2 regions of the Streptomyces sp. NPDC041068 genome follow, and region 1 is predicted to be linked to the other one. Evidence: predicted binding sites of a transcription regulator. Region 1 holds the regulator's gene; the other holds the start of a gene.
What was found. The regulator HrcA, encoded in region 1, represses chaperone genes, less so after heat shock. The targets are predictions, from matches to a motif close to TTNGCACTCNGNNNNNCNGAGTGCNAA.
Positions count from the first base shown of each region.

Region 1 (4,416 bases):
TGGAGCCGGGGACCAGGTGGTCGACCAGGACGCCCAGGCGCGCGTCGGGGCCCGGCGCGAACTCCGCGACGATCGCGGGGAGGTCGTCGATGCCCTCCAGGTACTCCACGACGACGCCTTCGATGCGCAGGTCGTCGCCCCAGACCCGCTCCACAAGATCGGCGTCGTGACGGCCCTCCACGTAGATGCGCCCGGCGCGGGCGACCCTGGCCCGCGCGCCGGGGACCGCCACCGAGCCGGACGCCGTACGCGTGGGGCGGGGCGGGGGAGCCGGTGCCGTCGTGGTCGGGCGGACGAGGGTGACCGTGCGGCCCTCCAGGAGGAAGCCCCGCGGCTCCATCGGGAAGACGCGGTGCTTGCCGAAGCGGTCCTCCAGCGTCACCGTCGGGCCCTGCGCCGTCTTCTCGCAGCGGATCACCGCCCCGCAGAAACCGGTGCTCAGCTCCTCGACCACGAGGCCGACGTCCGCCGCCACCTCGGGGACCGGCTTCGGCTTCTTCCAGGGCGGCGTGAGGTCGGCGGAGTACTGGCGCATTCCGCCGACCATAGGAAGAGTGGCGTTCCTTGTCCTACGACACGCCGAAACGGGACGCCAGTGTGGCGCGTTGCTCACGGACAAAGGACGCATTTACCGTCGCGCCGTGCCCCGGCACGTACAGCGCGTCCTCGCCGCCCAGCTCCAGGAGCCGGTCCAGTGCCGCGGGCCACCGCTTCGGCACCGCGTCCGGGCCCGCCTGCGGTTCGCCCGACTCCTCGACCAGGTCGCCGCAGAAGACGATCTCCCGCCCGCCGTCGGTGCCGGGGACCAGGATCGCCAGGTCGTGGCCCGAGTGCCCGGGGCCCACGTTCGCGAGCAGCACCTGGACGCCGCCGCCCAGGTCGAGCGTCCACTCCCCGCACACCAGATGGTGCGGGTGGACCAGGAGGTCGGCAGCCTCCGCCGCCGCGTCCGCGTCAACGCCGTGCCGCACCGCGTCCGCGCGCAGCTCGTCGCGGCCCTTGGCGAAGACCGTGTCGATGCCCACGGCGCCGTACACCTCCACGCCCGCGAAGGCGGCCGCCCCGAGGACGTGGTCGAAGTGCGGGTGCGTGAGGGCGAGGTGCGTGACCCGGCGGCCGCCGCCCAGGATCCCGCGTGCCCGGGTGCGCAGGGCCGCGCCCTCGGCCAGGCTCGAACCCGCCTCGATCATGAGGGCCGCGTCGTCGCCGACGACGAGCCCCGCCGTGCAGTCCCAGACCGGCAGACGGCACCTCCCCACGCGCGGTGCGAGTCGCTCCCAGCCCGCCGCTTCCCATGCCAGCGCCACGTCCATACGGTGACGCTAGCTCCTGCGGCACACGTCGGCATGACTTAGGGGGTCCGGCCTTGCCCCGTGCGTACCTCACGGCCGTACACTGACCTTTTGGAAGGCTGGCACTCCCCTGCGGTGAGTGCCAGGCCGGGGGCTCGGGGGTCCGGGGGCTCGGTGTGAACGACGGAGACGGTTGGAGGTGTGCGCGATGCTCAGTGAACGCAGGCTCGAAGTGCTGCGCGCCATCGTCCATGACTACGTGGGGACGGAGGAGCCCGTAGGCTCCAAGGCGCTCACCGAGCGGCACCGCCTCGGGGTCTCTCCGGCCACCGTCCGCAACGACATGGCGGCGCTGGAGGAGGAAGGGTTCATCGCCCAGCCCCACACCAGCGCGGGGCGCATCCCGACGGACAAGGGGTACCGCCTGTTCGTCGACAAGCTCGCCGGCGTCAAGCCGATGACCGCGCCCGAGCGTCGCGCCATCCAGAACTTCCTCGACGGCGCCGTGGACCTCGACGACGTCGTGGGACGGACCGTGCGGCTGCTCGCGCAGCTCACACGGCAGGTCGCCGTCGTGCAGTACCCCTCGCTCACGCGGTCGACGGTGCGGCACGTGGAGTTGCTCTCGCTGGCTCCCGCGCGTCTGATGCTCGTCCTCATCACGGACACCGGCCGGGTCGAGCAGCGCATGATCGACTGTCCCGCACCGTTCGGCGAGGCCTCGCTCGCCGATCTGCGGGCGCGGCTCAACAGCCGGGTCGCGGGCCGCCGCTTCGCGGACGTGCCGCAGCTGGTGCAGGACCTGCCCGAGGCCTTCGAGGCGGAGGATCGCGGCACCGTCGCGACCGTCCTCTCCACCCTCCTCGAGACACTCGTCGAGGAGACTGAGGAGCGGCTGATGATCGGCGGCACCGCCAATCTCACCCGCTTCGGACATGACTTTCCCCTCACCATCCGGCCCGTTCTCGAAGCCCTTGAGGAGCAGGTCGTGCTCCTCAAGTTGCTTGGGGAGGCTACGGATTCGGGCATGACCGTACGGATCGGTCATGAGAACGCCCATGAGGGCCTCAGCTCCACGTCCGTGGTCTCGGTCGGCTACGGTTCGGGCAGCGAGGCAGTCGCCAAACTAGGCGTGGTCGGACCGACCCGCATGGACTATCCGGGAACGATGGGAGCAGTACGCGCAGTGGCACGTTACGTCGGACAGATCCTGGCGGAGTCGTAAGTGGCCACGGACTACTACGCCGTACTAGGCGTGCGCCGCGACGCTTCCCAGGACGAGATCAAGAAGGCCTTCCGGAGGCTGGCGCGTGAGCTTCACCCGGATGTGAATCCGGATCCGAAGACTCAGGAGCGCTTCAAGGAGATCAACGCCGCGTACGAGGTGTTGTCGGACCCGCAGAAGAAGCAGGTCTACGACCTCGGCGGCGACCCCCTGTCCCAGGCGGGCGGCGGCCAAGGCGCGGGCGGCTTCGGCGCCGGTGGCTTCGGCAACTTCTCCGACATCATGGACGCGTTCTTCGGGACGGCGTCGCAGCGGGGGCCGCGGTCGCGCACGCGCCGGGGCCAGGACGCCATGATCCGTCTGGAGATCGACCTCGAAGAGGCCGCCTTCGGGACCACCAAGGACATCCAGGTCGACACCGCAGTGGTGTGTACGACCTGCAGTGGTGAGGGTGCCGCGCCCGGTACCTCCGCCCAGACCTGTGACATGTGCCGCGGTCGCGGTGAGGTGTCGCAGGTCACGCGGTCCTTCCTGGGGCAGGTCATGACGTCGCGGCCGTGTCCGCAGTGTCAGGGCTTCGGCACCGTCGTGCCGACGCCGTGCCCGGAGTGCGCCGGTGACGGCCGCATCCGGTCGCGCCGGACGCTGACCGTGAAGATCCCCGCCGGTGTCGACAACGGCACGCGGATCCAGCTCGCGGGCGAGGGCGAGGTCGGCCCCGGCGGCGGCCCCGCCGGCGACCTGTACGTGGAGATCCACGAGCTGCCGCACGAGGTCTTCCAGCGGCGCGGCGACGATCTGCACTGCACCGTCACCATCCCGATGACGGCGGCCGCGCTCGGCACGAAGGTGCCGCTGAAGACGCTCGACGGCATGGAGGAGGTCGACATCCGCCCGGGGACCCAGTCCGGGCAGTCGATCCCGCTGCACGGCCGCGGTGTCACGCATCTGCGGGGCGGCGGGCGCGGTGACCTCATCGTGCACGTCGAGGTCCTCACGCCGACGAAGCTCGACCCCGAGCAGGAGCGGGTGCTGCGGGAGCTGGCGAAGATGCGGGGCGAGGAGCGGCCCACGGGGCAGTTCCAGCCGGGGCAGCAAGGGTTGTTCTCGCGGTTGAAGGATGCGTTCAACGGGCGCTAGCCCTTTGCTGCGGGCGCCTCGTTGACTGTTGCCCGGGAGCTTCGGGCTGTGCCCACCCGTTCCGCCCTGCGGAACGCCTGCCCACAGCGGGAGCGGCCAGCCGCCGTCGCGTACCCGGAAGGGGCGATTCGGTCGGTGCGGGAGGACGTGGCACGATGCCGTCATGTCCTCCGCACTGACCGATCTCTGCCGCTGTCCGATCGTGCAGGCCCCCATGGCCGGCGGTGCCTCCGGCCCGCAGTTGGCCGCGGCCGTCTCCGATGCCGGTGGGCTCGGGTTCCTCGCCGCCGGGTACAAGACCGCCGACGGGATGTACCAGGAGATCAAACAGTTGCGGGGGCTCACCTCGCGGCCCTTCGGCGTCAACCTCTTCATGCCGCAGCCCGACACCGCGGACGCGGCGGCCGTGGAGGTCTACCGCAGCCAGCTCGCCGGCGAGGCGACCTGGTACGAGACGGAGCTCGGCGATCCGGACAGCGGGCGCGACGACGGGTACGACGCCAAGCTCGCGATCCTGCTCGACGACCCCGTGCCGGTCGTCTCCTTCACCTTCGGGTGCCCCACCCGCGACGTCCTCGACGCCTTCGCGCGCGTCGGCACCCTCACCGTCGTCACCGTCACCTCGCCCGAGGAGGCGCAGACCGCCCAGTGGTGCGGCGCCGACGCCGTGTGCGTGCAGGGCATCGAGGCGGGCGGGCACCAGGGGACCCACAAGGACAACCCCGAGGCCGACGGCGCCGGGATCGGTCTCCTTTCGCT
Region 1 is NZ_JBEZCG010000017.1:139,012-143,427, forward strand. Features, by position in the region: gene AB0B50_RS33860 (DUF3097 domain-containing protein) at 1-535, opposite strand, end outside; gene AB0B50_RS33865 (MBL fold metallo-hydrolase) at 570-1,307, opposite strand; gene hrcA (heat-inducible transcriptional repressor HrcA) at 1,501-2,517, shown strand; gene dnaJ (molecular chaperone DnaJ) at 2,518-3,657, shown strand; gene AB0B50_RS33880 (nitronate monooxygenase) at 3,821-4,416, shown strand, end outside.

Region 2 (4,416 bases), on a different contig from region 1:
GACCAGTGGCGCCGGGTGCTCACGGCGCAGCCGGGTGGCGGCGGCGAGCTCCTGGGCGGGATCGACGTCCCGCACCTCGTCGAGCAGGGCTCCGCCCTCCTCGGTGAGCAGGGCGGCGAAGGCGGCGAGGGGGTCGTCGAGGCTGCTCGGCGTGTTCGGGTCGTTCACCCGCCCCATTGTGGGCCAGTCGGTGGATGGTGCGCGGCCGGTGGCGGTGTCGGCCCTTCAAAAGGGCCTTGAACTGCGAGGATCCGGCGCCATGCAACTAGTACGACAAAACGAAGAATCCGCCGGAAGACGGAAGAACCGGACGCGTACCGCGCTGGCGGTCCTGACCGTCGCCGCGATCGCGTCGGGCTGCGCCTCCGGCGGCGACTCCGACGCCGTGAAGCCCGCCCACGGCCAGCAGCCGCTCCAGGCCCCGCCCGCCCGTGCCCTCGACTCCTACGCCCACAAGCTCGGCGCGGCCCAGGCCGCACGCGCCGCGGCGGCCAAGCGCTGGGGCCTGGCCAGGACGCCGCTGGCCGCGCCGCCCGCGCCGAAGGCCAAGCCGAGGATCACCACCCGCAAGGGCTTCGAGGTCAAGGGGCAGTCGAGCCTGCCGCCCGTCTTCACGACGATCCCGACCAAGGAGAAGGTCGTCTTCCTGACCATCGACGACGGCGCCGAGAAGGACCCGGCGCTGCTGAGGATGATGAGCGACCTGAAGATCCCGTACACCGCGTTCCTCAGCGACTACCTGGTCAAGGAGGATTACGCCTACTTCAAGAAGATGCAGGACCGCGGCGTCTCCCTGAACAACCACACCCTCAACCACCGCTACATGCCCGCGCTTTCGTACGAGGCGCAGCGCCGCGAGATCTGCGGCATGCAGGACACCATCGAGAAGCGCTACGGCAAGCGGCCCGAGCTCTTCCGCCCGCCGTACGGCAACTACGACGTCCACACCCTGCGCGCCGCCAAGTCCTGTGGCGTCAAGGCGGTGCCGCTGTGGGCGTCGGAGGCCTTCGCCGACCACATGGAGTGGCGCGAGTGGGACCGGGACCTGCACCCCGGCGACATCATCCTCACGCACTTCCGGGGGCGCGAGGACTGGAAGGGCACCATGCCCGACATGGTCCGCCGAGTCATGAAGACGGTCACGGACAAGGGGTACGCGGTGGCCAGGCTGGAGGACTACCTGTGACCCCCCGGGCGCGAGCGCGCCGCCGCCTCCTCGCCGGGGCCCTGCTGTGCGGCGTCCTCGCGCCCACGCTGCTCACGGGCTGCGCGGAATCGGTGGACCCGATCGAGAGGCTGGGTCGGAAGGCGGCCCAGAAGATGCCGCCGCGAAAGCCACCGGGACAGGCTGGTCCCGGCTGTGGGCAGGCGTTCCGCACGGCGAGTGGGGACTCCCCTGCTCGAGCGGAGCCGAGAACTTGGGGAAGGGTGGGCACAGCCCCACCTGCCGGGCAAGGGGAAACGAGGCGGCCCCGTGCCGCGGGCAAGGAACCGCAGGCCCGCAAAACACGTTGCCCAGGCAAGGCCACAGAGGCGCCGACCCCGCCAGGGGGCACCCCGTCCCCGTAAAGCCCGACGCAGTCGATTGGCACTCCGCTTGACCGAGTGCTAATCCCCGTCCTAGTCTCGCTTCTGGCACTCCCCACTGGAGAGTGCCAACAGCGACGGGCAGGTCCGGCACCCGCGACGACGGATCCACCTGGTCGCCACACCTCAGACTCTTAACCCCGTGAGATCTCCGAAGGGGGAGACCGGATCGTGACGACCGCCAGCTCCAAGGTTGCCATCAAGCCGCTCGAGGACCGCATTGTGGTCCAGCCGCTCGACGCCGAGCAGACCACGGCCTCCGGCCTGGTCATTCCGGACACCGCGAAGGAGAAGCCCCAGGAGGGCGCCGTCCTCGCCGTGGGCCCGGGCCGCTTCGAGAACGGCGAGCGCCTGCCGCTCGACGTCAAGGTCGGCGATGTCGTGCTGTACAGCAAGTACGGCGGCACCGAGGTGAAGTACAACGGCGACGAGTACCTCGTCCTCTCGGCTCGCGACGTGCTCGCGATCGTCGAGAAGTAATTCACCGCTTCACCTGCTTCACCAGCAGATTTGCTTTTTGAGCTGCGCCCCTGGTCACCCCGCTGATTGCCGGGCGGCGAGGGGCGCAGTTCGTTCACCCGAGTTTTCGAGAGGGCTGAATCGCTCCCATGGCGAAGATCCTGAAGTTCGACGAGGACGCCCGTCGCGCCCTTGAGCGCGGCGTCAACAAGCTTGCCGATACGGTCAAGGTGACGATCGGCCCCCGCGGCCGCAACGTCGTCATCGACAAGAAGTTCGGTGCCCCGACCATCACCAACGACGGCGTCACCATCGCCCGTGAGGTCGAGGTCGAGGACCCGTACGAGAACCTCGGCGCCCAGCTGGTGAAGGAGGTGGCGACCAAGACCAACGACATCGCTGGTGACGGCACCACCACCGCCACCGTGCTCGCCCAGGCCCTGGTCAAGGAAGGCCTGCGCAACGTCGCCGCCGGCGCCTCCCCGGCCGCCCTGAAGAAGGGCATCGACGCCGCCGTCGCGGCCGTCTCCGAGGAGCTCCTCGCCACCGCCCGCCCGATCGACGACAAGGCCGACATCGCGGCCGTCGCCGGTCTGTCGGCCCAGGACCCGCAAGTCGGCGAGCTCATCGCCGAGGCGATGGACAAGGTCGGCAAGGACGGTGTCATCACCGTCGAGGAGTCCAACACCTTCGGCCTGGAGCTCGACTTCACCGAGGGCATGGCCTTCGACAAGGGCTACCTGTCGCCGTACATGGTGTCCGACCAGGAGCGTATGGAGGCCGTCCTCGACGACCCGTACATCCTGATCCACCAGGGCAAGATCTCCTCCATCCAGGACCTCCTGCCGCTGCTCGAGAAGGTCATCCAGGCCAACGCCTCGAAGCCGCTCCTGATCATCGCCGAGGACGTCGAGGGCGAGGCCCTGTCGACCCTGGTCGTGAACAAGATCCGCGGCACCTTCAACGCCGTCGCGGTGAAGGCCCCGGGCTTCGGCGACCGCCGCAAGGCCATGCTCGGTGACATCGCCACCCTCACCGGCGGCACCGTCATCGCCGAAGAGGTCGGCCTCAAGCTCGACCAGGTCGGCCTCGACGTGCTCGGCACCGCCCGCCGCGTCACCATCACCAAGGACGACACGACGATCGTCGACGGCGGCGGCAACAAGGCCGACGTCGAGGGCCGCGTCGCCCAGATCAAGGCCGAGATCGACGCCACGGACTCCGACTGGGACCGCGAGAAGCTCCAGGAGCGCCTCGCGAAGCTGGCCGGCGGCGTGTGCGTGATCAAGGTCGGCGCCGCCACCGAGGTGGAGCTGAAGGAGAAGAAGCACCGTCTGGAGGACGCCATCTCCGCGACCCGCGCCGCGGTCGAGGAGGGCATCGTCTCCGGTGGTGGCTCCGCTCTGGTGCACGCCGTCAAGGTCCTCGAGGGCAACCTCGACAAGGACGGCGACGAGGCCACCGGTGTCGCGGTCGTCCGCCGCGCCGCCGTCGAGCCGCTGCGCTGGATCGCCGAGAACGCCGGCCTCGAGGGCTACGTCATCACCTCGAAGGTCGCCGAGCTCGACAAGGGCTTCGGCTTCAACGCCGCCACCGGTGAGTACGGCGACCTGGTCAAGGCCGGCGTCATCGACCCGGTCAAGGTCACGCGCTCCGCGCTGGAGAACGCCGCGTCCATCGCCTCCCTGCTCCTCACGACCGAGACCCTGGTCGTCGAGAAGCCGGCGGAGGAGGAGGCCGAGGCCGGTCACGGTCACGGTCACGGCCACTCGCACTGACCTGAGCCTGTAACCGAGGCCCGGCTTCCCCTGTGGGGGAGCCGGGCCTCGGTCGTTTCGGGGTCGCGCCTGCCGGGTCGGTGCTTCGTCGCCGTGTGTGGGTCGTGGTCCGTCGCCGTGTGAGGGGCGTGGTCCGTCCTCGCGCAGTTCCCCGCGCCCCTGACGGGCGCTCCTTGACGGTGGCTCTACTGCGGGCCGTACTTCCTGCCCGTCCTCGACGTCACGCCGCCCAGCAGGCCCCGCGGGGTCAGCTTCACCACGCCCATCAGGGCCTTGTACCTCGGGTCGGGGATCGACAGGGTCTTGCCTCGGGACAGGTCGGTCAGTGCCGTCGCGACCAGCTTGTCCGCTTCGAGCCACATCCAGCCCGGGATGTTGGACGTGCCCATCCCGGCCCGCTGGTGGAACTCCGTGCGGACGAAGCCGGGGCACAGCGCCATCATCCGCACCCCGGACCCGGCCAGGTCCTTCGCCGCGCCCTGGGTGAACTGCACGACCCAGGCCTTCGACGCGCCGTACGTCCCGCGCGGCACGAACGCCGCCACCGACGCGACGTTCACGACGCCGCCGCGGCCGCGCTCCCGCATCGCCT
Region 2 is NZ_JBEZCG010000007.1:326,597-331,012, reverse strand. Features, by position in the region: gene AB0B50_RS18600 (methyltransferase domain-containing protein) at 1-177, opposite strand, end outside; gene AB0B50_RS18595 (polysaccharide deacetylase family protein) at 260-1,186, shown strand; gene groES (co-chaperone GroES) at 1,759-2,067, shown strand; gene groL (chaperonin GroEL) at 2,196-3,824, shown strand; gene AB0B50_RS18580 (SDR family oxidoreductase) at 4,010-4,416, opposite strand, start outside.
Region 2: a site for HrcA is predicted at 1,586-1,612, ahead of groES (co-chaperone GroES). Genes of this name have one in related genera too.